Regions from separate parts of the Enterococcus infantis genome, predicted to be linked through region 1. Evidence: predicted binding sites of a transcription regulator. Region 1 holds the regulator's gene; each other region holds the start of a gene.

What was found. Region 1 encodes NrdR, which represses ribonucleotide reductase genes. Its sites were predicted from a motif close to ACACNATATATNGTGT; they were not measured.
Region 2: a site for NrdR is predicted at 7,702-7,717, ahead of nrdH (glutaredoxin-like protein NrdH). Genes of this name have one in related genera too.
Region 3: a site for NrdR is predicted at 8,526-8,541, ahead of nrdD (anaerobic ribonucleoside-triphosphate reductase). Genes of this name have one in related genera too.

What each region holds. Positions count from the first base shown of each region.
Region 1 is NZ_JBMHFB010000008.1:108,249-119,200, forward strand. Features, by position in the region: gene trpS (tryptophan--tRNA ligase) at 1-322, shown strand, start outside; gene ACOMA8_RS10790 (GlsB/YeaQ/YmgE family stress response membrane protein) at 479-724, opposite strand; gene ACOMA8_RS10795 (DHH family phosphoesterase) at 905-1,942, opposite strand; gene ACOMA8_RS10800 (hypothetical protein) at 2,122-2,295, opposite strand; gene ACOMA8_RS10805 (hypothetical protein) at 2,294-3,163, shown strand; gene pepT (peptidase T) at 3,263-4,495, opposite strand; gene ACOMA8_RS10815 (Nif3-like dinuclear metal center hexameric protein) at 4,570-5,694, opposite strand; gene ACOMA8_RS10820 (tRNA (adenine(22)-N(1))-methyltransferase) at 5,796-6,518, opposite strand; gene dnaI (primosomal protein DnaI) at 7,024-7,947, opposite strand; gene ACOMA8_RS10830 (DnaD domain protein) at 7,947-9,356, opposite strand; gene nrdR (transcriptional regulator NrdR) at 9,433-9,903, opposite strand; gene coaE (dephospho-CoA kinase) at 10,123-10,725, opposite strand; gene mutM (DNA-formamidopyrimidine glycosylase) at 10,727-10,952, opposite strand, start outside.
Region 2 is NZ_JBMHFB010000001.1:63,271-74,222, reverse strand. Features, by position in the region: gene ACOMA8_RS00330 (MalY/PatB family protein) at 1-533, shown strand, start outside; gene ACOMA8_RS00325 (PLP-dependent transferase) at 668-1,786, shown strand; gene ACOMA8_RS00320 (glucosamine-6-phosphate deaminase) at 2,003-2,704, shown strand; gene ACOMA8_RS00315 (DUF92 domain-containing protein) at 2,795-3,652, opposite strand; gene nrdF (class 1b ribonucleoside-diphosphate reductase subunit beta) at 4,008-4,970, opposite strand; gene nrdE (class 1b ribonucleoside-diphosphate reductase subunit alpha) at 5,106-7,268, opposite strand; gene nrdH (glutaredoxin-like protein NrdH) at 7,397-7,621, opposite strand; gene ACOMA8_RS00295 (FeoA family protein) at 8,197-8,670, shown strand; gene feoB (ferrous iron transport protein B) at 8,670-10,844, shown strand; gene ACOMA8_RS00285 (FeoB-associated Cys-rich membrane protein) at 10,846-10,952, shown strand, end outside.
Region 3 is NZ_JBMHFB010000017.1:9,636-20,587, forward strand. Features, by position in the region: gene dltD (D-alanyl-lipoteichoic acid biosynthesis protein DltD) at 444-1,715, opposite strand; gene dltC (D-alanine--poly(phosphoribitol) ligase subunit DltC) at 1,718-1,951, opposite strand; gene dltB (D-alanyl-lipoteichoic acid biosynthesis protein DltB) at 2,049-3,254, opposite strand; gene dltA (D-alanine--poly(phosphoribitol) ligase subunit DltA) at 3,254-4,777, opposite strand; gene ACOMA8_RS14245 (teichoic acid D-Ala incorporation-associated protein DltX) at 4,793-4,942, opposite strand; gene ACOMA8_RS14250 (FtsX-like permease family protein) at 5,404-7,458, opposite strand; gene ACOMA8_RS14255 (ABC transporter ATP-binding protein) at 7,448-8,215, opposite strand; gene nrdD (anaerobic ribonucleoside-triphosphate reductase) at 8,683-10,881, shown strand.

The DNA.
Region 1 (10,952 bases):
CATTCATGTGGAAGATCCCGGCCAAGTAGAAGGCAACATGGTCTTTACTTACCTGGATGTCTTTGGAACCGACAAAGAAGCAATCGAGGAAATGAAAGCTCACTATCGTCGCGGCGGTTTGGGCGATGTGAAGATCAAACGCTACCTGATTGATATTTTAGAAGCTGAGTTTGGTCCAATCCGTGCACGTCGTGAAGAGTTTGCAAAAGACCCGGCTGCTGTGATGGCGATGTTGAAAAAAGGCAGTGAGGATGCAGAGCAAGTGGCTGCTGCGACTTTGGCCGAAGTCAAATCAGCCATGGGAATTAATTATTTCGCTTAAACAACTGAATTTTGGGTACAACAACTGTGGCAATCACCTAGTCTCCGTCCTCCGAAGGGAATACTAGGAAACGTGAGCCCAGAAAAGCCAAGTCACTTCCATTAAAAAGTGGAAATGACTTGGCTTTTCATTGTTAAAAGTCCAAATGAATTACGGCTATTTACTGCGTCCAAAGAAAAATGAAACAACTGCCACCACAATGACAGCACCAATAATGGAAGGTACAACTGCCATCCCGCCAATGATTGGGCCCCAACTGCCGAAAAGTGCTTGTCCTACAGCAGAACCCACCAGGCCTGCTACTACATTTGCAATCAAGCCCATAGAGCCACCTTTATTAGTAATAGCCCCGGCAATTACACCAATGATTCCACCTACGATTAATGACCAAATAAATCCCATTTCAACTTCCTCCTTCTATCTTCGTCATACAAAAAATGCTCATTAATTAATACTTTTTACAGTTATTATGATACACGTTACTAGAAAAATAGGAAATTCATCTGCTCATTTTATCAAAATAAAAAGAGATAGCCGGAGCTTTTGGCAAAAAAACGTGGCAGCAACAGCTACCACGTTTTTTCAGCTATTTGTAATCGATAATAACAGTTTCTCTTCATCAGAAGGAGCTGCATAATCTTTAATAAACAATTCCTGTTTGAAGAAGCTGCCTCCTGAGGCTTTCTGATGACCACCACCGTTAAAGAAACGTTTTGCAATCACAGATAAATCGACATCTTCTTTGATTCCCCGCAAGGAAACTCCACCACCGACAATCACCATACCAAAATCAACAACCTCACCCGTCTCTGGATCTTCCATAGCTGCCAGTGCATTCCCCAACGAAGATTGATACTGCTCGCCAAAAACATAAGCAAAGCGTAAATCAGCCAACGTGCCAAACTGGGCGCGTTTCAATTTGCCATGGATGTAGTCTGCTTCTTTTTCCTGCATCGCCGTGACAATATCCTGATACTGATCCAAATAGCTCAATCCGTTTACCATCACTGAAGCCATCAATTCAATTCGCTTTTCAGAGCTGAAAAAGTAAAAAAGGTTATTGAAGTCTTTGGCCTCTTCTTTATAAGCAGCTGTAGGATTCGCCTGCCAGTCCCAACAGTCGTAACAGCGAATGCAATCTGCTACCCGCGCCAATCGCTCCCATTTTTCATCGGCAAACAGCTGAGTAGGCATTTTTTTGAGTAATTCTTTGAAAATCACCGATGTCCCAGAATGTTTGAGCCCAGTCGTCTCGTCCATAACTGCAATTCGGGCATTTTCGGGAAATGCCTCTTTGATTTCCATTGAGGAAATATGATGGTCATAGATTTTCCATTGAATATTTTTTTCTTGGCAATACGCAGCCAATTTGCGAACGACTGGAAGCGAGGGACAAATATCTGTGATAAACAGATGAGTAACGGCTTCTGTATTATGTTCCATAAAACTTTCTACATTTGGATCAATGGTTCCTTCGTTTCCCGGCTCACTATAGGTGACTGGCAAATAATCTGCATCTGCAAACTCCGGAAATTCTTGTAAAACATTTGGCAATAATAATGCTGAACCGACACCATCCAGGTCGGTATGGGAAAAACGTTTGATAAGAAACTTCGTCATGATAATCTTCCTGCTTTCTTTCAGATCGTGTCATATTTTTCCGGTGCCGACTTTTCAAAAGTCTTGTAGCTTCTCCCGGTGTGTATAAAAAGACTAGCTTGCCCCCTTTGGCAAAACACTGTTTATTCTACCTTTTTCACGTCATCGGTGCAAATGATTCAATCAAAGTGCCACACAAATTAAGGTAGGTGTTCAATCCCAAAAGCTCCCTCAAAAGTACCGCGGTTGTCTTTGCCTTGTACAGCCACCTTAAAAACGCTAGAATAATAAGAAAAACCGAGGTGATGAATAATGGCCTTTTTTTCCAACAAGTCACTTTTAAGCGAGGCACAAACAGAATTTCTTGCTGCCATGAAATCTTCTCTGTCTTCACAGCCGGGGAAAGTCATTGAAGTGTCTGCGCTCAATGAGTTGGCAAGACAAGCCAACTGCTGGAAGGTTGCTTATTATGCTGTGCAAGGCTTCAATGCTTCCGATAAAAAAGCGGTAAACGAGCTGAGTCTTCGGGAGGATTACCTGATAATCTTAAAAAAAATAACTGATAAGCAATGGGCGGAAGAATTGACAGCATCCACTTCAAAGAAATCGCTGCTAAATCAGCTGGTCAGTTCAAAAGAACGGTATCTCAACCTCTATATCAAACCGACTCCCTGGTTGATCAGTAAAAAACAGGCGCAAACCGCACTTCCAGAAACGACTACTTACAAAAAAGATAAAGCCACCGGTGTTTTTGTACTAGAAACCTTGGATCAGCTCCTTTTTGTCTCCTATCGATTAGACTTGGCCCAACATCAAAATCTTGAAGAAGAAAACTTGTCGCTAAATGAACTGCAGCCTCCCTCACTGCTCCTTCCAGTCGCAACTCTCGTTTCTAGGATTGCTTCTAAAGATGTAGCCGAATTGGACCTACAGTACATTTTCACCTGGTTATTGCAATATGCCGCTACTATCACAGCGGTGAGTACCCTCTACGCTTCCTATAATACAGCCTTATTACCAGCTGAAGTTGTGGATCAAACCCGCGGCATCATAGAGAAACTGGTAAAAGAAGTTTCGACGGTAGAACTTAAAACTACCAGTGTAGAAGATCCCCTGGCCTTATCACAGCAGCTATTAAAGCAAATCCCCGCCTTGTACGAGGAGGCCAATCAAAAAATGACTGCTCTTGATCACCAGCTACTTTCCCAAGATACAGATCAACCAAAAGATTTGCTTCCTTAAAATCTGGAGCAAAACTGATTGTCTGGAACACAGCTTTGGCACACAAAAACTTCTGAAAAACTGACAGACTCAACCAGTTTTTCAGAAGTTTTTTTACATTTATTCAGCTGCATTCAATTCAGCAATCTTCACAATAACATCTGTAGCCTTTTCCATGGCCTGTAGAGAAACAAATTCAAAGCGGCCGTGCATATTTTCACCACCGGCAAAAATATTTGGTGTCGGCAAGCCCATCTGAGAAAGTTTGGATCCGTCTGTTCCACCACGAACAGGTTCAATCACAGGTTCAATGCTTAATGCCAGCATCGCATTTTTAGCCAGTTCAACGATAGACATGTCTTTTTCGATAATTTCCCGCATATTGTAGTATTGATCGTATTGTTCGACGTGGACGCGAGAATGATCAAAGCGGGCATTGATTTTTTCAGCGGTTGCTTCAATCAACTGTTTGCGTTCCTCGAAAGCCTTGCGATCGTGGTCTCTGATAATATAGCTCATTTTAGCCTCTTCAGGAGAACCTGAGATTGCCATCAAATGGAAAAAGCCTTGGGCGCCGTCAGTTTTTTCTGGAACTTCATCTTGCGGCAAGGCATTTTGAAAATCAATGGCCAATTGAATCGCATTGATCATCGTATCTTTTGCCGTACCCGGATGCACATTTTTTCCTTCAATCGTGATTTCCGCTTGTGCAGCATTGAAGGTTTCAAACTGCAATTCACCAACCGGTCCGCCGTCCATCGTATAAGCGAAGTCTGCCCCAAACTCAGCGACATCAAATTTATCAGCGCCGATACCGATTTCTTCATCCGGTCCAAAAGCGACTTTGATTGTGCCATGCTTAATTTCAGGATTTTTAATCAAAATTTCCATTGCTGTCATAATTTCAGCAATACCTGACTTATCATCAGCTCCTAAAAGCGTCGTACCATCTGTTGTGATCAATGTTTGACCCGCGTAATTTTTCAGATTCGGAAAATCCTTAGTGTTTAAGGTATACTTCCCCTCTTCATCCAATTGAACAGTAGATTCCCCATCGTAATTTTCAATGATTTGAGGATTAACATTTTCGGCATTGAAATCCGCAGTATCCATGTGGGCAATAAAACCAATTGTGCGTACGTCTTTATCGGTGTTGGCTGGTAGAGTACCAATCACAAAACCGTTTGATTCATTATAAAAAACTTCTTGCAGTCCCAACTCCGTCATCTCTTTTTCCAATTCATGAGCGAAGGCAACCTGAGTAACAGTTGACGGTGTCGTTTTACTCTGTGAATTTGAGCGAGTTTCAGTTTTCACATATTTCAAAAAGCGTGGCAGTAAATTTTCGTACATGTTGATTCCTCCAAAAAATTAGTGTGTGACAAATGTATTGTTTCAAAAAAAGCGGACTAGCTAACAATAGCCTCTCAACGGTACTGGAAGGGATTTGTATTCGTTTCAGAAGCGATAAACTCCACATCCCAGTTTTGTTCTTTTTTCCAAGCTTCCATCTTATCAATAAAGCGCGGAATGCAGACACGTTCAATGTTATGCCCCGGATCGATTACCGTCAAGCCATGTGCCTGCATATCGTGGGCCGTATGATAATAGACATCACCCGTGAGATAAACATCTGCTTTTTTAGCTAGGGCATCCAAGTAAAAGTTCCCCCCACTGCCGCCACAGATGGCGATTCGCTGAACCATCTTTTTGGCGTCCTGCTGAGGTTCTACTAGACGCAGCCCATCTAAATCAAATACTTTTTTTACCTGCTGACAGAAGTCTTCAATCGCCAGCAATTGCGCGAGGTTCCCCACGCGGCCAATCCCATAAGTCACCGGGTCGTTATCCAAAGAAAGCAGATCATATGCTGGTTCTTCATAGGGATGAACCGCAAACATGGCTTTCAAAACTTCTCCTTGCTTCTTCTCCGGGAAAATAACTTCAATCCGAGCTTCTTCAACAGTTTCCGGAACTTCAGCGTGACCGATTAAAGGCTGGGCAGCCTTCGTTGGCGTAAAACGACCTTCCCCAAACATCGTGTAGGAAGTATCCTGATAGTTTCCCTGTTGACCAGCCCCGGCAGCACCCAATGCCAAGCGCATCTTTTCAGCCGCTGCTTTCGGTACATAGACCACCAATTTTTTCAGTCCTTCGACATGGGTGCGAGTCATATAATCATCTACCTGTATGCCGAGCATCTCACAAAACCAGTCGTTGAGACCATCATGAATGATATCCATATTGGTATGGGCAGCATAGACTGCAATGTCATGCTTGACCAATGTCATATACATAGCATTTTGGGGATCATCCGAGGTCAACCGTTTAATTGGTCGAAAAATAGGGGGATGTTTGGCAACAATCAAATCCACTTGTTTGGCGACAGCTTCGGCAACAACTTCCGGTCGGACATCCAGGGTCATCATAATCCGTTTAACTGATTTATCTAACGTCCCAATGTGAAGACCTACCGGATCTCCTTCTTCAGCCAGCCAAAGGGGACAAAATTCTTCAAATCGACGAATAAATGTTTTTGCTGCGATACTCATCTACGCTTCCTCCTCGCAAAATAATCTAAACTAAATACACACCGTTAAACAGCAAAAAAACTCCGATAGACAAATAAGCTACCGGTGTTTTTAGGCCTATCCTAGTCCGCCAGTATCTCCTCAATCCAGGATAACTGTTCTTTTATCTCCGTGATTTTTTCTGTTTGAGGGGTGCTTGCTTGTTGCAACTGATTCCACACGCGCTGCCGATTTTGTCGTTCCTTCTGCCATTTTTTAAGAAAGATCGGTGATTTTTCAACTGCCAATAAGGGACCAAAGAAGAGATCTTTTTCCGTGTATTCCCCTTTACGTGAGTCTATCTTCGCCGCTGTTACTGGAAGGGCAACGATGATTTCATAGATTTTGTCATTTTCTTCTAGAATATGTTCTCTTTCAATCCAATACTCGTTGGCGATCAACCATTGGCGGACATTTTGTTCCCCAACATTTGGCTGTAGAATCAGTCGCTCAGTTTTCTGCAGATTTCCACTGCGAACTCCTTCATCCAGAATATGAGCAGTCAACGTTCCACCCATTCCGGCAATTGTTACAGTATCTATACGGTCTTCCGGAACAATAGCCGCCAATCCGTCCGCTAAACGTACAGTTATTTTGTTTGACAATCCATTTTTAGCCACCTGTCTTTTGGCCGATTCAAACGGACCTTTTACTACTTCACCAGCAACGGCGTATTGGATTTTCCCCTCAAGCATCAATGCTGTCGGTAAATAAGCATGATCTGAGCCAATGTCTGCCAAACGCGCACCAGACGGCACTTCAGCGCCTACCATTGCTAGTCGTTTTGATAAACTGTGTTCATTCAAAGGAAAACACTCCCAATAATTCATTCATTTTTCTCAATCCAGTGGTTTTTCGGCAACAAAGAGCCGATTTAACTCACCATTAGTCGGTAATCCTTCGACTTTTGCCATTTGGCGATCATTTTTTCTCTAAATGGTTCATAAGGGTCTCCTCCGAAGCTGGTTCAACAAAGGCTACGGAGCGCCCGGGAATTTGTGGTGGAATCGACATCGTCATGATAGGCAATCCCGAAAGTGTGAGTTTAAGCCGTGTTCCTTTTTTTAGGCTGCTATCAGTGGGGAGGTTCTTTACCTGTTCAGGTACGAGATGCACAATCACCCCTGCGCTTTGAAAAAGCGGCAGAATATTCTCAGGATCTTTGTCCGCTGTAATATTTTCCAGCCATAATCGGATATTTCCTGCGTTCTTTGTAGACTCGCTGTCTTCTTTTAACGTTCCCCAAAAAATCGTTTCGATGATAATCCCCTCCCTAAATTTCCCATTGATATCTCTTATTTAACAGATTGACTAAGGATTACGCAGATTTGGGCCCTGAAGAATTTCTTCTTTTGCCAAGTAACGAATCCGTTCCATTAGGCGTTTTGCTTTTAAAGGTTCGTCCCCATCTTTTGAAAAGGTCAAAAATCCCTCTAATGCAGCCATCGTCATATTGGAGGTGAAGAAGGTTGGTAGTTGTTCTTGCATACGATATTGCAGGATAACACCGAAAATTTCATCTCGGGTCCAAGAGGTAATCGCATCTGCACCGACATCGTCTAGTACCAAGATAGGAGCTCTTCTGACTGGATCCATCTTCTCATTGACAGTATTATCACCGATACTGCGCTTGATATTGTAAGAAAAAGTGGGGTAATGAACCAACATAGTTTCAAAGCCCCGTTTTGCCAGCTCATTGGCCATTGCACCTAAAAGATAAGTCTTTCCTCGACCCACGTCACCAGCTAAATACAGTCCTTTATGAAATTCACCAGGTGCCTTGGAATAGTCCTCGACAAACTGCAGAATCTGAAGAATAATCGCTGTTCGCTCAGCGGTCTGTGATACTGTTTTCATGGTAGCGTTGCGAATATCTTTTGGTATGTCATAGGTTTGGATACGTTTTTTTATCTCTTCTTGTTCTCGTTGAGCCAGCAGTTCATCTGTTGGTACGTAAGAGACATCCACATAATGGTAATTCAGCGTCAGGCGTGGCTCATACCCCGGCGCAATCATCGTTGGATCCTTTAATTGGAATTTGCGCTTTTCTTTGACAAATTCATAGAGTTTCGAATAACTCTTTTCAATATCTTCTTGTGTCAAACGTTCTTGATTTTCATGCAAAAAGTCTTGGACATCTGGGTCTTTCAAAATAGCTGCCACCATTTCCTGATAACGTCCTTGATAGTTGTTGCCACGCATCATATTGCTGATAGTTTTACCGACGTCTTCCATCACCCATCACCTTCTTCCTTCAAAAATTCTTTCATGCGCCGTTCCAGTTCCTCCTGAAGCTTTGGATCAGTTTTTGTCTGATATTTGGACCAGTCTTCCAGCTTCTCGGTTCGTTGGGGCCGATTGCTGGAAAAGCGCTTGGCATTTTCCTGCTTGCGGGTTTCTTTTTTCTGTTTTTCTTCTTCAAGCTCAAGCTTTCTTTGACGCACATAGGTAATCGCGTCTTCCGGTGTCTTCAACTGTTTCTCTGACCAATCGGTAGCAATAGTATTTACCAATCGTGAGTTAAGATCACTCTTGTTTTGATCCACTAATACATAACTCATCAGCTGATTGATTACACTGTTTGGCAGCGGTGATTTTTCTACTAAGTCCTTTAACAACCATTCTTCATTTTTAGTAACAAAACTCCGCTTGGCCTTTTTTAGTCCTTGCAAGTATTTCAACGGCGGATAGGTTTCGGCCGCTTGGATGGCTTGCCAGTCTGCTTCTGTATACCCCTGTGCTAAAAAAGTGTTTTTGCGGCGAATCAACTCATCCCCATCAGTTGATCCACTTGATTGCTTAACAACAGGGGCCTCTTTCATCCGCATTTCTGCCAAACGATCCAACTGTTTCATGGTCAAGCTGCCATTTTCTAACAGGAGCGTATCTGCTAACAGCTGAACCAGCTCCATCTCATTATAGCCATACAACTCGTGATAAAAGGCTAATCTCTCCCGAAGTTCGTCAGTGAAGACGATTGCTTCCAAGTGTTCCTTCTCGGCAAGATCTTTCATAAAAGTCCAATCCAGATCTGTCAATGTCACCTTCAAATCACCGGTGTCCTCAAAATTTTGATAGGCTGCTGTTTGCTTTTCGATGTCTAATGTTGCCGCATTGTTTAAGGCCCAGTTTTCTGAGTCAGTTTTTCCACCAAAGACTTCAGCAAAGCGTTTAGTCACTTGACGATATCCGTCTAAAACTAAGTCCTTGGGAGCAAAGCGGATAGCCAGCTGATTGAACTTGTGCTGAGAGACCTTTTGCAAAAGTAATTGACAATAACGAGAGTCTTGAAAAAAAGCCGTTGGTGTCACGGGCTCCAATAGTTCATATAAAAATTGTCGACCTAATTCTCGGTCATTTTTGGTATATACTCGCAACAATCCAATTGCTTCCAAACGGACACGGGCACTAACAAAGCGTGGTATCCCCATATCCAATGCAGTCAGTGCATCCATGTGAAGAAACTCATCTTGCGAAACATCTTCTGCATCTGTCAATAAAGAGAGATAAACCGCCACGGCATCGCTGCCAATGATTGGTTGATACAGATGGCACAGCGCCTGTTCTCCATCCCTTTGTAAAGGACGAGCTTTAAAAGGACGATAAATTTCTTTTGGTTTTAATTGTTCTTTCGAATAGTCCAAGTTTACAGCTCCTTGATCATAGCAATACAGCGGTGAAGAGAAACTCTTGCAAAGCGCTTATTGCAAAATAAACCCATCAATTTTCCCCATTCTTAGCTTTTTCGACGATTTCTTGTAGCTCTTTCAAAAACACCGACATATCTTTGAACTGGCGATAGACACTGGCAAAGCGAATATAGGAAATCTCATCGACTTCTTTCAATTCCTCCATCACATATTCACCGATTTTGATGGTAGAGACTTCATTTTCTCCGAGACCTCTCACTCGTTCTTCCACATGGTCCACAATCTGCTCCATTTGTTCCATTGCCACCGGTCGCTTCTCAGCGGAACGGATCAAACCACGCAAAATTTTATCACGGCTGAACTCTTCCCGTTTGCCGTCTTTTTTAATCACCAAAAGTGGTGTTTCTTCAATTCGTTCAAAAGTTGTAAAACGGTAGCCGCAGTTCTCACATTCGCGACGGCGGCGGATCGTGCGACCGTCATCCGTCTGGCGACTGTCGATGACGCGGCTTGAATTATGATGACATTTTGGGCAACGCATAAATTCCACCTTCTTTTTTTAATAAATAATAATTCGTAGACGATTGAAAGACTGTTCTACTTTCACTGAAAACTATTCTACAAACAGCTTTTAGGCCGTGATTCCATATTCTTTATCTTTCATAATTATAACAGAAAAACCCGATGAAGTAAGCAGAGAACACCGAAAAAACCGCGAAGCTGCTTAGCTAAAACTCTCCGCGGTTGATACAGTATTTAACTAGTTTTCAATAAAATGATGGGCTTGCAGCCAATCTTGGATCTGCTGACGAGTTTGCGAAGGCTCCCCTTGATTGTCGATGACCCAATCTCCTCGTGCTGCCTTTTCCTCAATGGACAGTTGACTATCAATGCGTTGCTGGGCTTCTTTTTCCGATAGTTGATCTCGACTCATTAGCCGCTCCAACTGGAGTGTTTGCGGAATATAAACAACAGCCACTTGATCCATGTATTGTTCATATCCCCGCTCAAACAACAGCGGAATATCAGCTACTACTAAGGACGCCTGCGCAGCTGATGTACGAATCTGTCGCAAAATCTCTTCTCTTAAATAACCATCTAATAGATCATCCAATTGTTTTCTTTTTTGGGGATCATTGAATACAATGTCGCCTAAGCGCTTGCGATTAAGCTGCCCGGTTTTTGTTAACATCTCTTGGCCAAAGGTCGAAACGATGGCTGCTAAAGCTGGCTCATTGGGTGCTACAATTTTTCTAGCGACTTGATCGCCGTCCACTACCGGAATGCCAAATTCTTTGAATACATTTACAGCTGTTGTTTTACCAGTCGCAATAGAACCAGTCACACCAAGTACAAATGTCACGTCATTTCTCCTCCTTGCCGCGTCTATTTTGCGGTTGTCGCGGCTGACGATGCTGCAGCTTTTGACAGTGGGGACACAAATGCGTTCCCCGCTGAGCAACTTTAATCTTGATAATTGGGCTACCGCAGCGGGGGCAGGGCTTAGCGGTTTGTCCATAAACATTCAGCGACAATTGAAATTTCCCAGCCTCTCCCAATGCATTGAGATAGGTTCGAATCGTGGTGCCA
Region 2 (10,952 bases), on a different contig from region 1:
AAGAAAGATTAGTCGTCGTCAATGCCCCATCAAAAACTTTCAATTTGGCCAGTCTGCTTCATGGGCATATTCTTATTCCAAATCATGAGTTGCGGGAATGCTTTGATCAGAAAATCAAACCCTTGAGTCAGTCAGAAAACAACCTTTTGGGGCAAATAGCCGGTGCAGCAGCCTATCGTGATGGGGGAGACTGGTTTGACGCCGTAAAACAAGTGATTTGGGAAAACTACCGCTATTTGCGAGATTATCTGGTCAAAACAACACCTAAAATTCAGGTGAGCCAGTTGGAAGGAAGTTACCTGGTTTGGTTAGATCTCAGTGGACTCGGTCTTACAGATGCCCAAACGGTCGAAAAATTCATCAAAGAAGACTGCCAGCTGGCGGTGGATTTTGGCAGTTGGTTCAGCGCCGAAAGTAGTTCTTTCATCCGTTTGAATCTGGCTTGTTCACCAGCTGTGATCAAACAGGCGTGTGACCGTTTAGCAACAGGAGCTTTAAAGCGACAACTGTCTGCAGAGAGGCAAATCAAGTGAGAAGCAAGGGATAAAAGCACTTCATTTGCAGGAGCGGTATCTTTTTAGAAAAGGCAACCAGCTGATGAGATTACAAAAAGGCAAAAACCACTAGCTGCCGACAACCTACATGAAATTGAAAGAAGGAATTTTCCATGACCAAAGAAAAAGTGACGACCTTTTTAGCGCAAATCGGTAATCAAAAAGATCCTTATACTGGAGCAATTTCTGCACCAATTCATCTTTCTACAACGTATTCCCACCCGCATCTGGGGCAATCGACGGGTTTTGATTATACCCGCACAAAAAATCCAACTCGTTCAATCTTGGAAGAAGCATTGGCAAAGTTGGAAGAAGGCAGCTTAGCCGTAGCGACGAGTTCTGGAATGGCAGCAATCCAACTAGTCTTGGGACTGTTGCCACAAGGTGCGCATATTTTGGCGGGGCGTGATCTTTACGGCGGCAGTTATCGGTATTTCAACTTTTTAGAAGAACAGGGAGTTGCTACCTTCGCTTATTTTGACAGCCAGGAGGAATTTGAGACTCTGTTAGCAGATACCCCAGAAGTAGCAGCGGTCTTTTTAGAGACCCCCACCAATCCTTTGATGCACGAGTTTGATATTGAAACGATCGCTGACAAGACCCATGAGCACGGGGCGCGTTTGATTGTGGACAACACATTTTTAACCCCACTTAGACAAAAGCCGCTGACATTAGGTGCAGACTTTGTCGTTCATTCCGGTACAAAATTTTTGTCTGGTCACAATGATTTATTAGCAGGAGTGGCTGTGGCTAAAAGTCAAGAGGGTGGGGAGAAACTCTCTTGGCTAGCCAATACGACAGGTGGTACGTTGGCACCTTTTGATTCGTGGCTGTTTATCCGCAGCTTAAAGACACTGTCACTGCGCTTGGAGCGACAAGAGGAGAATGCCGGAAAATTGGCTGCACAGCTTCGAAAGCTTCCTCAGGTGACGGAAGTTCTTTATCCGGGAATCGGAGGAATGATTAGTCTGCGGGTTACTGATCCCCAAAAAATTCCAGCCTTTCTTGAAAGCTTGGAGCTGTTCACCTTCGCAGAGAGTCTGGGGGGCGTAGAAAGTTTGGTGACTTACCCCACAACTCAGACCCACGGCGATATTCCGGTAGCAGTACGGGAAGCCTATGGACTGACACCAGATTTGTTGCGACTGTCGATTGGAATTGAGGATGCAGAAGATCTCTTAGCCGACTTGGTTCAGGCCTTGGAAGTATTTCCCACTGCCAAAACTATTTAGAAAAAGTGACAAATTAGATACCAACAAGAGGTTCAACAAAATCTTTTACTGACAAATTGCTGCAGCCAGGGGGACTAAAGCAATGTTTGGATGCAGTCGGCAGCATGCGCAATAATTTTTTATAAAAAATCTGCTTTTTGTGGTCTAGACGTTTGCCAGCTATGCTAGATGGTGCTATAATCGGACTATACCAAATACAAGAAAGCAGGGCTGAGCATGGAAATCATCCGCGTGAAAAATGCTGAAGAAGGCGGCAAAAAGGCATTTGAATTGATCAAAGAAGGTATGGCAAACGGCGTAAAAACACTAGGACTGGCAACAGGCAGTACTCCGATTCCATTGTATAATGAAATGACAACAAGCGATCTGGACTTTTCTGAGATGACTTCTGTCAACTTAGATGAATATGTAGGTTTAGGCGGCGACGACGAACAAAGCTACCGTCATTTTATGAACACGAACTTGTTTGATAAAAAGCCTTTCAAAGCCACTTATGTACCAAATGGCAAAGCGGCAGATTTGGCAGCTGAATGTGGTCGCTATGATGAAGTCATTGCTTCTAACCCAGTAGATATCCAAATCTTGGGTATCGGCGTGAACGGTCACATTGGGTTTAACGAACCTGGTGCTGACTTAGAAGGCAAAACAGCTGTCGTAGAATTGACAGAATCAACAATTGAAGCTAACAAACGTTTCTTTGACAAAGTTGAAGATGTGCCGACACGAGCGATCTCTATGGGAATCGGCTCTATCATGCAAGGAAAACAACTGATCTTGATGGCCTTTGGTGAAAACAAAGCAGATGCAATCAAAGGAACAGTTGATGGACCAGTAACAAACCATCTACCAGCTTCTGTTTTACAAAATCATCCCAATGCAATCATTATCGTGGATGATGCAGCAGCTTCAAAATTATAAAAAAAGACCGGAAGTAGCGTCCGAATGACGCCACTTTCGGTCTTTCTTTTTACCAAATTTAGAATCAGCGGCAAACACGATTAGCGCTACTCAGAAAAGTACCTGCCACAAATAGGCCAGTCCCAATGTTAAGAGGCCGCTGAAAAAGTTGACGGTATCATTGTTGAAGCCGATAATACCACTGATTTTTTGCGTAGCCGCCCCATGATGCTGCGTTTTTTCGGTAATCCGGCCGCAAATTTGACAACGGTATTTTTGTTGCAGTGTTGCTCCTAATAAGCTGTCGATCCATGTGGCAGCAAACCCACAAAGGGCCGGTAACCAGAAGGTGAGTCCGTTGGTCATTTGTGGAAATAGCAGCTGATTAGGCAACCACCAGACACCGGCAATTATTCCGGCCGCTGCTATTCCAGCGCAAGTTCCTAACAAGCTGACACCACCAGATAAACCGGCTGCTAAAGGACGTCCTGTCAGTAGTGAACGAGGCGGTCGTCGGGACAGCACACCAATCTCAGATGACCAAGTATCAGCAGCAGCACCAGCAATTACAGCAATTTGACAATATACGAGACGAGGATCACCGCCGGCTAGTTGTTGCCAAAGTAATGCAATTAACAAAGGGCCACAGTTTGCAACCACCTGCCAACCATCTCGAGCATGACTTTTTGCAATACGTTCATCGGAATCAGCAAGCTGCCCACCAGTGGTCAAAGCTGTTACCTGTGATGGAGCTTTCCGAAAGTACTTTTTCAATCCTTGGACTAGATAACTCATAGCAAAAAACAGAGCTAGATAACCTGCCATCACCGGTGAAAGAGCAAAAATAGCTGTGCCCATCACAAGTAAGAGCAGGGCCCCAGAAACATCTAGCCAATCACAAGCCAGACTGAAGACAGCAAGCAAACTACAGCCAATCAGCCCTATCACAGCTAGGTAAAATGTGATCATCGGTTTTTCTCCTCGTTTCATTGATAAAGTAAAGGTAAAACTAGCATCAGCCAGCGAGTCCTCATTTTACTGTAACAGCCCATCGGTAACAAGGCCTGGATGGAATTTGCCAATAATTTGCCGATTTTTTTGCAGTGTTCGATCAAAGGCTTTGAGCAGTGGCTGTAATTGAAATTTCAAATAAGAGGAAGTCTTGCTTGATTTGTTTCATTCCAGCACATAAAAAGGATAGCAAAGCAAAAAGACGCTTTTATAGCTATCAATTGATAATTTAACAAAAAAGCCAACCAGCAGTAGAATTATCCACACTACTGCTGGTTGGCTAAAAGTCGGTGTTGGGAAATTTGCAAATTACTTACATACCGATAAGATAATCATCATCTTGCATTGCTTCTACGGTTCCCAACAGATAACCATTACCCACTTGTGAGAAGAAATCGTGGTTTGATGTTCCGGTGGAGATCCCGTTCATGACAATTGGATTGACATCATCAGCAGTGTCGGGAAACAGTGGGTCTTGACCGAGGTTCATCAAGGCCTTATTGGCATTGTAACGCAAAAAGGTTTTAACTTCTTCTGTCCAGCCAATTCCGTCATAAAGTTCTTCGGTGTAACGCTCTTCGTTTTCATATAATTCGTAAAGCAAGTCATACATCCAATCTTTCAATTGTCCTTGCTCTGCTTCAGGCAGTTCATTGAATCCTAACTGGAATTTATAGCCGATATACGTGCCGTGGACACTTTCATCGCGAATAATCAGCTTGATAATTTCTGCTACATTGGCCAGCTTGTTGTTGCCAAGATAATACAGTGGGGTATAAAAACCTGAATAAAATAAGAAGGTTTCCAAAAAGACGCTGGCAATCTTTTTTTCTAAAGGCGTGCCGTTTTTGTAAATTTCATTGATCCGTTCGGCTTTTTTCTGGAGAAATTCATTGGTATTGGTCCAGGCAAAAATTTCTTCGATTTCAGCAGTGGTGTTTAATGTTGAAAAAATCGAGGAATAACTTTTTGCGTGGACAGATTCCATGAATTGAATGTTGTTGAGGACGGCTTCTTCGTGTGGCGTGCGAACATCTTTGCGGAGCTGATCCATCCCGCTTTCTGATTGCACCGTATCCAACAAGGTCAAACCACCGAAAACTTTGCCGACCAGGTCTTTTTCCGCAGGAGTCAGCTTGCGCCAATCGTCAAGGTCGTTGGATAAAGGAATCCGAGTATCCAGCCAGAATTGTTCCGTCAGTTTTTCCCATGTCGATTTGTCGATGATGTCTTCAATCTCGTTCCAGTTGATCGCTTCATAATAGGTATTGGTCATAATCGTTCCTCCATTGTTCTTTGTTGGGGACCAAGAAGAGCTGTCCGCAACAAGCTGCTGACAATCGTGTTCAAAATACGTCAAATGAAAATCGCAAACAGCTCGTCGCGGAGGGCTAATTCAAACTTTAAAAAATCAGATGACACAGCTTTCGCACTGGTTGGAGCCGATTTCTTCATTGTCGTCAGTAAAGGTGCGGACATAATAAATGGATTTGATGCCTTTGTTAAACGCATAGTGACGCAGAATATTTAAATCACGAGTGGTTTGCTTGTTCGTGTCTGTCTTCCATTCGTAAAGACCCGCAGGAATTTCTGAACGCATGAACAAGGTCAAACTCATTCCTTGATCGATGTGTTTTTGAGCTGCGGCATAAACGTCAATCACTTTGCGCATATCCATGTCATAAGCAGACTTGTAATAAGGCAAGGTATCGTTGGACAGGTAGGCTGCAGGATAATAGATCTTACCGATTTTTTTCTCTTGGCGTTCCTCAATCATACGAGTGATTGGGTGCAGACTGGCGCTGGTATCATTGATATAAGAAATCGAACCGTTGGGTGCAACCGCCAAGCGATTTTGGTGATATAACCCATCTTTTGCGACGGCTTTTTGCAATTTGCGCCAATCTGCAGCCGTCGGAATGAAAATCCCGGCAAAAAGTTCTTTGACTTTTTGTGAACGAGGGACATGTTGACCGGCTGTATAGTCGGCAAAATAGCTGCCGTCTGCATAAGCTGATTTTTCAAAGCCGTCAAAAACAATCCCCCGCTCCCGAGCAATCAGATTGGATTCTGTCAATGTCCAATAGTTTAACAGCATAAAGTAGATATCGGTGAATTCAATAGACTCAGCCGAGCCGTATTCCATGTGGTTTTTAGCAAAATACGTGTGTAGGCCCATCGCGCCCAATCCGATGGTGTGGGCTTCCTGATTGCCTTTTTCAATAGAAGGAACCACGTCAATGTGGGAATGATCTGTCACGTAAGTCAGCGCTCGAGTCATGGCTTTAACGGAGCGGCCAAAGTCAGGACTAGCCATCAAATTCACGATATTGGTGGAACCCAGATTGCAGCTGATATCAGTGCCTAAAACCTCATATTCCTGCTTGCCATTGATGAGTGAGGGTTTTTGCACCTGTAAAATCTCAGAGCAGAGGTTACTCATGATAATCTTGCCATCAATTGGATTGGCCCTGTTTGCGGTGTCGATGTTGACGATATAAGGATAGCCGGATTCTTGTTGCAGTTTGGAAATTTCGTTTTCCAAATCCCGGGCTTTAATCTTCGTTTTTTTGATTCGAGGATCGGCCACCAGCTTGTCATATTCAGCAGTGATATCCAGATAAGAAAACGGCATTCCGTAGACCTGCTCTACGCTGTAAGGAGAAAATAGGTACATATCTTCGTTTTTGCGGGCAAGTTCATAGAATTTGTCCGGGACGATGACACCTAAAGACAAGGTTTTGACCCGAATCTTTTCATCGGCATTTTCCTTTTTCGCTGACAGGAAGTTGATAATATCTGGGTGGAAAACGTTCAAGTAGACGACGCCTGCTCCTTGTCGTTGCCCCAATTGGTTGGAATAGCTGAAGCTGTCTTCAAAAAGCTTCATGACTGGCATCACGCCGCTGGCTGCCCCTTCGTAACCCTTAATAGGAGCGCCTGCTTCCCGCAGATTACTCAATGTAATACCGACACCACCACCGATACGAGAAAGCTGCAAAGCACTGTTAATTCCACGACCAATAGCATTCATGTCGTCTGTGATTTGAATCAGAAAACAAGAAACCAGTTCACCACGACGTTTACGGCCAGCATTCAGAAAAGAAGGGGTTGCCGGTTGGTAGCGTTGGTGAATCATCTCATCTGCCAATTGCAGCGCCAGCTCTTCGTTGCCTTCTGCAAAATAAAGGGCATTGACGGCGACGCGATCTTCGTAGCTTTCCAAATAATACTCTCCGTCATTGGTCTTCAAAGCATATTGCGAATAGTACTTGTAAGCTGCCATGAACGACTTGAAGCGAAAGTTTTGAGCGGTCAAAAAATCATACAATTTTTCCAAAAATGCCGGAGTATACTGCTGCAAAAATTCAGCCTCTAAGTAGTCCTGGGCTACCAGATAAGCCAGCTTTTCATGGATATCTTTAAAGACCATTGTATTGGGAATGACATTTTCTTCAAAAAAAGCTGCCAAAGCTTCTTGGTCTTTGTTCAATGGAATCTGTCCGTGTACCGGGCGGTTGATCTCATTATTCAATTTATAATAGCTGACATCTTGCAATGTTTTTAAACTCATAGGGATCCTCCTCGTTGAAACTGTGATTGCGGCCACCGCAGTTCAAGCTGGTGGGCGGTAAAAAAGGACTTGCCGACCCTGGTGGCTGGCAAATCCAAAGTGCCGAAAGTTCGTGTTTGGCATGTGTGTTAAGAAGCCAATTGGCGCAATTGATCCGGGCGGAAACCGACGATTGCAGATTCCGCACCCAAGATCACAGGAACAGTTTGAAAACCCTCCGCCTTCAAGCGGTCTACCGCCTCGGGGTGTTCGTCAATATTGATTTCAGTAAAGGCAATCTCGTTCTCTGTCAGGAAACGTTTCGCCATCTTACATTGCATGCAGTTATTTTTTGAGTAAAGGGTAATGTTCATCTGCTGATCCTCCATGTCTTCTGTTGGTATTTTCAGTATAGCGGATGACTGTAGTAAGTCAACGGTTTTGCTTTGCTCAGACACAAGATATAGTATTCGAGATTGTTATCAGTCACTACAGGTTGTGTTTGTCTGTAGGAGTATTGAGAGGTAAAAAATCATGGAATCGGTTCTTTTCGTCGAAAAATCAGTAGAAATTGAAAAGAATTATTTTGACTTTAATCAGTGACCAATTTTTAACTACCTGTTATCTCCATCAGACAGTTATAAGAAACAATCCTGCCAGCTTGTTTTAACACTTACGGGATTTTTTTGAAAAATGCTGCTGATGGGCTTTGTAAAAGGAAAAAGAAGTATCCGCTTTCATTCAATTAATTCCTGCGTTTTGAAGAGTTTACAACAAAGGTTCAAACAAAAAAAGTTTTCCATGTGAATTTTATTACAAATTGCAAAATCTCGTTGACTTACAAGGAAAATCCCTTTATTCTCAGAAGTAGAAAAGCATTGAGAATAATTCTCATTCGCAACGGGGAATTGCGAATGAGTCCAATAAAGTGAAAGTCGGGGGAACTATCATGGGGAATCTAACAGAAGCAATACCACACAAAAATTATCAGGTAACCAGCATTCCTGAAGAGCCGCAAATTAAGCAACATTTGCAAAATTTGGGGCTGATTCCAGGCAGTGAAGTCATCTTGCTAAAGACGCAAGGGAAAAACGGCATCGTTCTTTTGCACAATAGCCGCATTGCTTTGGATCAAAGTATTCTTGAAAAAATCCTCGTAACGGATGCTCAGACGGAAAAAGAAATCCTTTCTCTAGATCAATTAGCCGTGGGAGATAACGGCAAAGTGGTCTCGGTCTTCGGTGAAGGTGCAGTGAAACGTCGTTTGATGGACATGGGGCTCACAAAGAATGTGCAAGTTACCGTTAAAAAATTGGCGCCATTAGGAGATCCTATCGAACTGTCTTTGCGGGGGTACTCCCTTTCTCTGCGTAAAAATGAAGCGGAGTATATTTTAGTAGAGAAGGAGGCCGCGGCATCATGATGAAAAAAAGACAGCTGCAGATTGCACTGGCAGGTAATCCCAACAGTGGAAAGACCAGCACTTTCAATAATCTAACCGGCTCTTTGCAATACGTGGGGAACTGGCCGGGTGTAACAGTGGAGCGTAAAAGCGGCAAACTGAAAAAAGACAAGAATATTACTATTCAGGATTTGCCTGGGATTTATTCCATGTCTCCTTATACACCTGAAGAGGTCGTTTCTCGTGACTACCTGTTGAGTGGTCAACCAGATGCCATTTTGAATGTTATCGACGGCTCCAATATTGAACGCAACCTTTACCTGTCCACTCAGTTGATGGAATTGGGGTTACCGATGGTAGTCGGGGTCAATATGATGGATATCGTCAAAAAGTCCGGTAAACGTATCAATCTGGAAAAATTAGCTTACGGATTGGGTGTTGAAGTTGTCGGGATGAGCGCACTTAAAAAACAAGGGCTGGATCAGGCGATTCAAAAGACTGTAGAAACTGCCGAAGCCGCGCAACTGCCTCACTATCCTTCTTATGATGATCGTTTAGAAGCTTCTATTTCTGAAATCATCGACGTTTTAGGTAACACAGTACCGGAAAAGCAAGCCCGTTATTATGCCTTGAAGCTTTTTGAAAAGGATTCGCTAGCCCAAGCACAATTGGATCTTTCCAAAATTCAGCAAAAAGACATTGCTGAAATTATCGCCATTACAGAAAAAATCTTTGGTGACACTAGTGATGCAATCTTAGTTAATGAGCGTTATGAGTTTATTGCCCGCTTGATGAAGCTATGTATGACTGACGAAGGGGATCTGCGACTGTCGGTTTCTGACCGAATCGATCAGGTGGTCACAAACCGGATTTTGGCACTGCCGATTTTTGCCTTGGTGATGTGGGGTGTGTATTATATCTCCATTCAAACGATTGGGGTAATGGGAACCGACTGGGTCAATGATGTGTTGTTCGGGGAACTGGTTCCCAATCATGTGGCGGGCTGGCTTGAGGCAGGCAATGTTGCTCCTTGGATGCAAGATCTCTTGTTGAACGGGATCATTGCTGGTGTCGGCGCGGTAATTGGCTTCTTGCCACAGCTATTGGTTTTGTTCTTCTGTTTGGCTCTTTTAGAAGACTGCGGGTATATGTCACGAATCGCCTTTGTCATGGACCGAATTTTCCGCAAGTTTGGCTTGTCAGGAAAATCATTCATTCCTATGCTGATTGCTACTGGCTGTGGGGTTCCCGGAGTCATGGCTAGTCGTACTATTGAAAATGAAAAAGACCGGCGCATGACGGCTATGATTACGACCTTTATGCCTTGTGGTGCCAAACTTCCTATCATCGCATTGATTACCGGTGCCTTTTTCCCTGAAGCTAGTTGGGTAGCTCCCTCTGCTTATTTCGTCGGAATCGCAGCTATCGTGTTGTCAGGCATTGCGTTGAAAAAAACGCGTTTGTTTTCTGGTGATCCGGCGCCATTTATTATGGAATTGCCGGCGTATCACCTGCCACAAATTCGTGGCGTCTTTCATCAGGTGGCTGATCGTGGGATGGCCTTTGTCAAAAATGCGGCAACGATTATTTTCGTTTCCAGTATCGTGATCTGGTTTACTTCTACCCACAGCTTTACGTTCCAGAGTGTGAGTGAAGACGGCAGTATTCTGGCTGCCTTTGGTCGTTTGATTGCACCACTGTTTGCACCACTAGGCTGGGGCAATTGGCGAGAAACCGTTGGAGCCATCACCGGTTTGATCGCCAAGGAGAATGTTATCGGAACTTTTGGTGTCCTATATGGTGGACTGGACGAAGTGGCAGAAAATGGCGCAGAAATCTGGGGCGCCTTATCAGTTGCTCTGACACCGGTAGCTGCCTATTCTTTCTTAACCTTCAACTTGCTTTGCGCACCGTGTTTTGCAGCAATCGGGGCTATTCATCGGGAAATGGGCGATATCAAGTGGACTATGCGAGCAGTCGGATACCAATGCGGGCTAGCTTATGGAGTCAGCTTGGTGATTTATCAATTCGGACATATCATCTTTGAAAACGGCACAGTTGGTATCGGAACCTTTGCAGCAGCAGCTGTTTTGGCCTTTATGATTTGGGCGGTTCTTCGTAAAGTTGATGTGAAGAAAGCTGACGGGTTTGTTTTGACACTGCCGGACGCTGTTGTAAAAGAAGGAGCGAAATAATATGTTTTGGACTATTGTTTTGAGCATTGCAATTTTTGGAGGTGCCGGGTGGGTCGTTTTCAACAAAGTCACCGGTCGTTCGTCAAAATGTGAAGAGTGTAATTGCGG
Region 3 (10,952 bases), on a different contig from region 1:
CTTCAAAAGCGCCGGAAAGACTCGTTTTTTCCTCGTTGCAAAACCAGATACTTTTTTCGTTGGGAATGTGACCTGAGTAATTTTCAAGTGCTAAAAAGCGGATGTTTAACCACAATTATTAAAAAGTATATGAACGAGAAAAAATCGTGACGATCTTGATGTCTTAGTCCGAAGAAAGAACATGACCATACGTATAAAGAGAAAAAGTGAATTAGGCTGACTGCTCTTGATGAAATCAAGGGCAGTCAGCTTTTAAAATTTTTAGCAATGAAAAGCCGATTATCTTCCAATGATTTTAATGGAAGATAATCGGCTTTGGGGCCTCACGTTTGGTATTGTTCGCGTCAAAAGACGGTTCAAAGGACGGTGCCTCAACGATTGTCACGGCCCCGACGACTGTTACGTGTCAGCGACAAAAAGAGTTGTATTTAACCAGTGGCTTATCATTTCTCAGCAGTAAGTTGTTCTGGAGAAAGTTGCTGCCATTCTTTTGAATAGAAATAATCTTGCAGGTGATACGTGGTTTTCTTTGTCTTCCCGTCTGCCAAAAACGGTGCGATGGCTTGGTCAGCCGCTAGCCAACCTCGCCAACCCAAATGGATCGTATCTTCCATAAAATAAGGTTCAGCCGCACGGTCAGTAAAGTCAGCGATGTTATGAAACCCTTGCTCATTCAATTGAAACTTAATCTTTTGCGCAAATTCCTGCAGCATCTTTTGCGACAATCCTGTGAAATCTGACCATTTTTCGTTGACCGGCGGGATGATGAACAACGCATCGGCGTTTACATCTGCCAACTGATTCAACACCAGTTGAAAATCCGAAAACTCTGCCGAATAACGATAATCCAGTTGACGTTGAGAATCATTTAGTTTTTCCAGTTGGTGTTTCAAGCGTTTGTCATAAAACTGGTCTGAAATCCCAAAAGAATTATTTTTCGTCATTGACGCCCCAATTCGACTAGCCAATGCATCTAAAGTGACAGGGTCATAATTTTTGGGCAGTTGGGCAACCGCTTTGTTGATACTCTGTTGTTTGGAGGTCAAGCCGACTTCACTGAAAAGCTCATCTTCTCTGTTTAGCAAATTGATATGCAACTGTGCCAGCTCTTTTTGCTGTGAAGAAGGCGGCGTGCCCTCTGCAACCAAGTGCAGCATGCTTTCCAAACCCGTATCGTGGGTTACTTTGTCATAAGCTAGCAGGCGTTTTGCCAAATAACGGTCCTCCCCCGTCACCTGCTGAATCTCAGAAGCCCAGATATAAGTCTGCAACTCAGAAAAATACGCATCAAAGTAGGCTCTGGTCACGCCACCTTTGACAAACCACTGAGGAGAAATAACAAAGACGATCTTTTTATTTGCCAGATCACTTCCCAAAGACTGCATCATCATATACTGAGTCAAAGATTGCGTCCCCGGGGCTCCTAGCAGAAAAGGCGTATAGTTTCTTTGATATTTTTGCGCGAGAACAGAAGGGTGAAATGGACTGATTCGGCTCAATTCAGAAGATCCAAAAAACGGTACATATTTTCCTGAACGGATGGCGTTGTTTTTGATGGAATTGCCCCGCAAGACATTACCAGACATGGAGCTGGCGGCTTTGGCCCACAAAGAAGGATTGTCGGCATCGATCTTGAAGGGGGAAAAGAACAATGCCGCAAGCAGCAAGCCAGCCAACACCAAGGGCCCGAAAATCGACAATAACTTTTTTTTCATAACTAAGCCTGCAATTTCTTGACTTGTTCAATAATTTTATTTGGTGTGTCCCACAGTGTCCGATCAAATTCAGAGACGGGCACTTGTACGCCTAATTGGCCGTCAATCTCGACTAACAGCTGCACTGTTGCCATCGAATCCATCAACCCTTCGTCAAACAGATTCACATCAGGATTTTCCCGAACCTCGTCAGTCCCTGTAATTTCTTCTAAAATGTCAAAAATTGTCTCTTCCATGATGATTGCTCCTTTTTTATTTGATTGCACCAATTGCTAACAGTGTTTCCAATAATATTTCAACAATGATGGCGGCTTTTTTCTGATAGTTGCCAGATTAGCGGCCGAAAAACAGCTTGTCTAAAAAGCCGGAAAAAATCAAGAAACTAAAACACACGGCTTGAAAAGTCAGAAATACCGACAACCAATGAGTTATGCGATTTGACGGCAAACCTTTGTGTTTTTTCTTGAAACGCAGCCAAGCATCTGTCAGACAGATCAACAGAGCGTGATAAAACCCATACAACAGATAATACCAAGTCAGTCCGTGCCAGACACCCATAATCATAAACAAGGCAAAGTAACCGACATTTGAGGCCACGACCCGACTTTTAAAGGTTTTCTTTTTGATTAGTGTGAACATCAAGCGCATGTAGATATAATCCCGAAACCAAAAGGACAAGGTCATGTGCCAACGATTCCAAAATTCTTTGATGTTCCAAGATAAAAATGGTTTGTTGAAGTTTGGCGGTGTTTCATAGCCCATCAGATTACTGGTTCCGACAGCGAATAAACTGTAACCGGCAAAGTCGAAGAACAAGTACATACTGTAAACATACATATAGCCCACTAGCGCCCAGGATAAACCGCCGTGGCTCAAGGCATCCCGAGAAACCACCGGTAGCATTACAGAACCAAAGTAGTAGCCAATGATGAATTTGTACAAAAAGCCCAGAAAAATATTGTGGATGCCTTTTTCCAACAGCTCAACGTATTTTTCCCGGGCAGGTGCTGCCAATAAGTCTTTTTCAAAGCGCCGATAACGATCAATCGGGCCTGAAGAGATCGTGGGGAAAAACAGCAGGAACTGGATGTAGCGAAACGGATGGTACTCTTTAATCATGCCGTCTCTAATTTCCATGATCATCTGTACGGACTTAAATGTCAGGTAACTGATTCCCAAAAAGCCCAGAATCGATGCGACACCACCTGAAAAAAAGGGCGTAATTTTCGTAATGGCCAATGGCAAGATGGCGAGAAAAACAGCCAGATAAAAAACCTTGCTGTTGTTTTTTTCCTGTCGATACCTGAAATAGCCCCATACCAAGAGTGTCTGGAAGAAGACATAGATAATCAGTGCAACTCCCTGATGCCAGTCTTTGCCGCCAAAACTCATGTACAAGAAGAACAATGTCAACAGCACTTGATAGCCGTTTAAGCGTCTGCCCTTCCACAACAAAGCGACGATCATAGGCAATAGCGCAACAGCCAGGATTACAAAATAAGTGGGATCAGCATAAGGAATCATATGAGGAAATAACATCAGCTGTTCACCTCTTGAATCAGTCCTTTGCGATCAATCTTACCGTTGGCCGTTCGGGGCAGCTGATCCACATAAACAAAGCGCTGTGGAATCATGTAGGGCATCACTCGTGTGGCCAGTTCTTCTTTGATTGCTTTGGTCAAACGGAATTCTTTGTCAAAAGGATCTTGATCTTTGACAATAAATGCCACCAGCTGTTGCACCTTATGCTCTTTATACTTAGGAACTACCGTGGCTTGACGAACATAAGAGACTTCTGTCAGGTGGTGATCAATGTCCTCCAGCTCGATACGAAACCCGTGGAGCTTCACTTGAAAGTCCATTCTACCTTCATACAATAGCAATCCGTCTTCTGCTAAACGTCCGGCATCACCGGTTCGGTAAGCAGGCTGTCCCTCAAAGACAAAGAAGGCTGCTGCCGTTTTTTCAGGATTATTCATGTAGCCCTTTGAGACACTGGGCCCTGCAATCACAATCTCACCGACTTCTCCTTGAGGCAACGCTTGCTCTTTTTCCATGATTACCACGCGGGTGTCTGTTTTAACATACCCGATAGGAATCCGGTCAGAGGCTGTCAAAATTTCCGGCGTTACCTGAACACCTGAAATAGCTACCGTCGTCTCTGTGGGTCCATAGGTATTGAAAATCTGACTGTTAGGAAAACGGTCCAACAACGTCTTGGCCGTCTGCTTGGTCAACTCTTCGCCACAGAATAAAAAGACCTTCAGCGTTGGAACTGTCTTTTCATTAAAGGTCTGTTCCATCAGGCAAATATCCATGAATGAAGGCGTGGAGACCCAGACATCCAACTGCATTTCCGGCAGCCGGACAAAGAGTTCTTTGAAATCTTCGATAACCGCTTTTTTCATCGGTACCAATGTTCCGCCAGAGCACAACGCCGGATACAAATCCATCACGGACAAATCAAAGGAAAACGGTGCCTGACACATAAAGCGCATGCCGCTTTCGATAGGGAAATCCTGCAGCTCCCAATTTACAAAGGACAACAGATTTTCATGACTGATTTGCACTCCCTTAGGCACCCCTGTAGTCCCCGAGGTAAAGATGATGTAACAAGTCTCATCCGGTTGTAAAGGTGTCAACTGTGCAACCGCAGCCTCTGAGACTGCTTTTGAAAAGATTGCCTGCAACTGTTCTGCTGCCAACACAGGCACTGACGTTTCGATATCCGGCCAAGCTTCGACGGCGACAATCAGGGCCGGTTGGGCTACTTCAAGAATCAACTGGATGCGTTCTTTGGGGGTGTCAGCTTCGATGGGGATATAGCCATGACCAGAGCGGATGGCTGCCAAAAAGACCGCTGGCATGTCAAATTCTAAATCACCGTATACCATAATCGGCGCACCTTGCACCAGTTGCTCATCGAAATGAACCGCCAATCTTTCTGAGAAATCCCCCAGCTGACGATACGTATAAGACAGGGTGCCATCTTGGTAACAGAAGGCTTCTGGTGTTTGCTTGCGCCAGCTGTCGATGGCTTCAATAATACTTGTAATTGGCATCTAATCACCTGCTTTCTAAAACTCGTTATAGATAAAATTACCACCTTGGATGTTGCGATAATGGTACAGATAAATCAATATGAGGACCACCGCAAAATAAAACAACGTCTTGCCGATAAAAGACAGCCAATACAGTGTCTTGGGCTTGTTCAACCATTGCCTCATGTCATTTCCTCCTCGCATTTTTTCAGCAAGCCTTTTTTTGGTCTCACTGCAACTTCTCGAACATCAGTAACTCTGCTGTGTTCATTGTTGAGACCGATTAAACATCACTTGAAGTGCTTATAGATCACAGTCTTTAGGGAAGGTTCGAAAAAACAGACCACTTTCTAATTCTTCTAGTCCATTCTAGAGGCTCTCCAAAAAAATGAACAGTGATTGCCCCTATCAACAAGCGCTTTCTCCCTAACACTTTCGTCACATTCCGAAAAGCCCGGATTATTTCCTGAGTTTTCCTTAAATTTATTTTTATAGCCAGCATTTGAAATTTACAGCAAGCAAAAGCCGACGATCCTCCAATGATTTTAATGGAAGATCGTCGGCTTTTGCTTGCCTCTCACATTTGGCATGATTCGGTTCGTAGGACGGTGACTCAACGATTGTCCCCACTCCATCCCTTAGCAGAATTATTGGCTTTCAACAGAACGAATATAAAAATGAGCCGTAATCAGATAGGCAATCACATACAATAACGCCATAACCAAACAGAAAAGGTAGGCCAGCCAATAAGCGTCACTGTGGATGAATTGTGCCCACAGGTGAATCGCAAAGCATGAATGTCCCGTAATCAGCAACACCGGCGGTAAAAAGACCCAAGACAGCTGGCGATAGATCAGACTGCGAATGGAGCCACGGGATATACCTAATTTTTTCAACAGTTGGAAGTTCTCACGCTCGTTACTCATTTGAGAAAACTGCCGCAACATCATGATACCGGCAGTGGTTACCGAGACAGTCACACCGATAAAAATAGCAACATAGACAAAAATCCCGGATTCTCGTCGAAACCGCCGCAGTTCTTTATAACGGCTAGTAAAATTCAGCCGATTGTAACTAAAAGAAGTGGTGTCTGCAGTTGAATCTTCTATTTTCTCCTTAGTGAATTCAGCTGACAAATGTCCTGTAGTATACTGATAGTTGTAGCGAATCTCGTCCCCCCATTCGGTGGTCATGCGATCTCCCAACTTTTGTGACCAGCTACGGTCTGATGGCATTTTGGCATCAATCATTGCCACCGGATAAATGATACCATTCGCCTTTTCATAGACAGACTGTTTCACTACCAACACACCAGCACCATAGCGCATATTCGAATCCCCCAGATAATCCGGATAGATCTTATTGACTTGTACCGCTTGTCCATTAGGAAGTATGAACTTGCGGTCAACGGTTGTTAAATTACGAAAAATATTATACTCATAGTCAAATAAGACAGCTTCTTGCCCAGTGTTCAAATGAATCTCCGGCAACTCTTTGTGTTGCTTTGAAAAAGCGGCATATTCTTCTTCTGTTAAAAGATCGTAGAGTTGTTCTTGTTGACTCTCATCATTATGGAGAAAGCGGCGAGTCATATGGGCCACCGTTACCTTGAAATGCAGTTGGGTCTCCTCGGTGACTTCACCGCCTACTGCTTTGATCTCTTGTTCCAGTTTTTTGTTCTCCTCTCCTCTGATCTGAAAATCAGTAGGGTTGCTATTGAACAAAATCTGGGAGCGAATGCTAATGACTGAAATTGCCCCAGCGATCACTGTAATCGCCGCAGCCGTCGCTAACGTTGCAAAAGCCAACGAGCGCCAATTGTTCAGCATCTGAAAGCGCCCGCTACCATACGCATAAAAACGCAGGTACTGATACGACCGTCGTCGCAATCGCCGCAGACATTCAAACAATGCCTTCAATGTAAAACGGTAAAACAGGTAGGTGCCAATAATACACAGCACCAACACCAAAAAGGGCAACCAGAAGACAATGCCGTAGCTTCCCGTAGCCGAGATGTAATGAATCATATACTCACGGCTGAAAAATGACAGCCAGTAGCCTCCTACCAAAAAAAACAGGCCCATTCCACCAAAGATTCCGGTCCAAAGGGTTGCCGGCATTTTGCGAATTGTGTTCTGAGATTTGGCTTCAAACAGATTGATTAGCTGATGGCGATAAATTAACCAAGCGTTTTGCCCGGCAATCACCAGCGAGATCCAAAAAAAGACGATCATCGTCGCATAAATTGACCGCAACGAGATGAAAAAATGACTAGCCAGCTCTAAATCCATCGCTTTAATCAAAATCATGGAGAAAAATTTTGAAAAAATAATTCCCATCACAATTCCAGAAACAAAAGCCAGCGTATTCATTATGAAGTTCTCAATCACAAACTGCATGATAATGCGGCTCTTGCGCAAACCAAAAAGCTGATACAAGCCGACTTCCCGGTAACGCTTAACGACAAAAAAACGATTGGCACTCAGCATAAATCCTGCGAGTATCAGCAGCATAAACAGATTGCCCAAGCTCAATACATAGGATATCTGGATGTCCGGTTGGGCACGTTGCACCAGCGGTTGGTCATTGGTCATCGCCCCAAAGGAATAATAGATCATTACTGCGAGCATCATACAGATAAAATAGATACTATAATCCCGATACTGGCGCAAAAAACTGCGCCAAGAGATCTTAGTAAGCATGACGCTTACCCCCTCCGCCAATCGTCGCTTGCATATCGATCACCCGATTGAAAAATTCTTTGCGACTGCCTCGTTTGACGATTTCGGAGAAAAACACCCCATCTTTGATGAATAAAATACGGTTGCAATAACTGGCGGTATAAGGATCGTGAGTCACCATTAAAATGGTGACATCCTCTTCCTGATTGACAGTGGCCAAATAATGCAGCAATTCGGTAGCTGATTTTGAATCCAGCGCCCCGGTAGGCTCATCGGCAAAAATGACTTTTGGTCGAACCACGATTGCTCGCGCCGCTGCCACTCGTTGCCGCTGCCCCACTGACAATTCTGCCGGATAGCGTTCCAACAAGTGGCTGATTCCTAACAGTTCCGCTGCGTGGGCAAGGCGCGTATCAATCTCTTTCACCGGCAGCTTGTCAATAGCCATGGGTAAGATGATGTTGTCTCTGGCAGTCAGTGTGTCCAATAAATTGAACTCCTGGAAAATAAATCCCAGATCTTGCCGTCGAAAATCACTCAACTGATTTTCCCCCATTTTGGTCACATCTTTACCGGCAACTTCCACTGTTCCAAATGTCGGCAACGCGATAGAGGCCAGTATATTCATCAACGTAGTTTTCCCGGCACCACTGGGACCCATGATGCCCACGAATTCTCCTTCGTCTACACTAAAAGATAAATTGTCCAAAACTTTGGTCTCATTGAAGCGATTGCCATAGGTTTTGCTAAGGTGTTTGACATCGATGATTTTTTTCATAACTGCTCCTTTCCGCCACCGAACCTCTGGCGATCTTTGCTTCATACTATCAAGAATTCAGAAAATCGACAACTTTACCGGCAGTTGCACTCCACAAAGTGACGGTTTTCTTCTATATAGTACAGTCTAGAAGTTTCCTACAAGAAGTGACAGATTAGGCCACTGATTGTTTGTTCTGGGGTAAATTTTTCCAACTGGATTTTTTTGCTAAACAAAAAACAGTTTTTTTCTTACATGATTTTTTTATAAAAAGCCGAGGGGGTTGAAACCTTGTCCCCTTGTGCTTTCATTCTTTTTTCAAGAAGCCCAAACACAATATCTAGTGTTTTCCAACGCCTTACAGTTAAATTTAGTACTATATATAGGTTGCCTGTTTGTACTTTTTTCGCTATGATAGGACGTGAAGAAAAACAAGAAGCCTGATTTTACAGCCGCAACTTGTTGATCAGAAGAGGAGTGTATGCCCTATGATGGAAATAAAACGCGAGAACGTCGCTGCTTTTGGTTCTCATCCCCGTCTTCGTGAAATGAAGATTATTAAGCGTGACGGTCGTCTGGTCGATTTTGATGACCAGAAGATCTATGATGCCCTGGTGAAAGCCAAACGTGAAGCTGTCAATTATCAAGCCCTGTCCCCCCTGGATCACGATCGGATTTTAGAGATCGTCGAGCGGGTAGATTCTGAGATTGCCGAACGTTTTACAGAAAATGTCAAAATTTATGAGATTCAAAACGTGGTGGAGCATATTCTGTTAGAAAAAAATGAATATGAGTTGGCTGAATCTTATATCAATTACCGCACCCGTCGCGATTTTTCCAGAAGCAAAGCCACTGACATCAACTTCACCATCGGTAAACTCATCAATAAAGACCGGACTGTCGTCAATGAAAATGCCAACAAAGATTCTGATGTTTTCAATACACAGCGGGATTTAACTGCCGGTATTGTCGGCAAGTCGATTGGGTTGAAAATGTTGCCGCCTCATGTAGCAAATGCTCATCAAAAAGGTGACATCCACTACCACGATCTCGATTATCATCCTTACACACCAATGACCAACTGCTGTCTGATTGACTTCAAAGGGATGTTGAACAACGGCTTCAAAATTGGCAATGCAGAAGTGGAATCACCAAAATCAATTCAGACGGCCACTGCACAAATCTCACAAATTATCGCTAACGTTGCTTCCAGCCAATACGGTGGTTGCTCGGCTGACCGTACTGATGAGCTGTTAGCACCTTTTGCTGAATTGAACTATCAAAAGCACCTGAACGATGCCGATCGTTGGATTGAATCACCGCAAAAACGGCAAGAATACGCCAAAGAAAAGACTCGCAAAGACATTTACGATGCCATGCAGAGTTTGGAATATGAAATTAATACCCTCTTTACCTCTAACGGTCAGACGCCATTTACGTCACTGGGTTTTGGTCTGGGGACCACTTGGTTTGAACGGGAAATCCAACGGGCGATCTTACAGATTCGTATCAACGGTCTGGGGAGCGAACGTCGTACAGCGATTTTTCCGAAACTAATCTTTTCCATTAAAAAAGGCGTCAATTATGCCCCAACTGATCCCAACTACGACATCAAACAGTTGGCTTTAGAATGTGCCACTAAACGGATGTATCCGGATATTTTGAATTATGACAAGCTGGTAGAACTCACAGGCAGCTTTAAAGTGCCGATGGGTTGCCGCTCCTTCTTACAAGGCTGGAAAGACGAACAGGGTCAAGAAGTCAATGTCGGCCGGATGAATTTGGGAGTCGTGACCTTGAATTTACCTCGTATCGCTATGGAAGCTGCCGGAGATTTGGATAAATTCTGGCAGATTTTGGAAGAACGCTTGGAAATTGTCAAAGATGCAATGGTCTATCGAGTTGAGCGTTGTAAAGAAGCAACACCGGCAAACGCGCCAATTTTGTACATGTACGGTGCCTTTGGTAAACGACTAAACCGTGGGGACAATGTCAATGAACTCTTTAAAAACAAACGTGCGACAGTCTCATTAGGCTACATCGGTTTGTACGAAGTTGCCTCTGCATTTTACGGTGGTGATTGGGAGCAGGACGCGACAGCTAAAGACTTCACCTTGTCGATTATCAAAGAACTGAAAGCTCATGCGGATGCTTGGGGCAACGAATATGGCTATCACTTCAGCGTCTACTGCACCCCTTCTGAAAGCTTGACGGATCGTTTCTGTCGTTTGGATACCGAAAAATTCGGTAAAGTTGAAAATATCACCGACAAAGATTACTACACCAACAGTTTCCATTATGATGTCCGCAAAAATCCGACACCATTTGAAAAACTGGACTTTGAAAAAGATTATCCGAAATACTGTTCCGGTGGTTTTATCCATTATTGTGAATACCCAATGCTGCAGCAAAATCCGAAAGCTTTGGAAGCTGTCTGGGATTACTCTTACGATAAGGTGGGCTACTTGGGTACCAACACACCAATTGATCACTGCTACGAATGCGGGTTTGAAGGGGATTTCACACCGACTGAAAAAGGGTTCGAATGCCCTCAATGTCACAACCATGATCCAAAAACTTGTGACGTTGTAAAACGGACTTGCGGCTATCTTGGCAATCCGCAAGCTCGTCCAATGGTCCACGGCCGTCACAAAGAAATTTCTTCTCGCGTCAAACACATGAAGTAATCACCACTGACAATTGCCAAAACACAGGAGTCATTCTCTAACTTTGGCAGAAACGACTATCCGAGGAACAC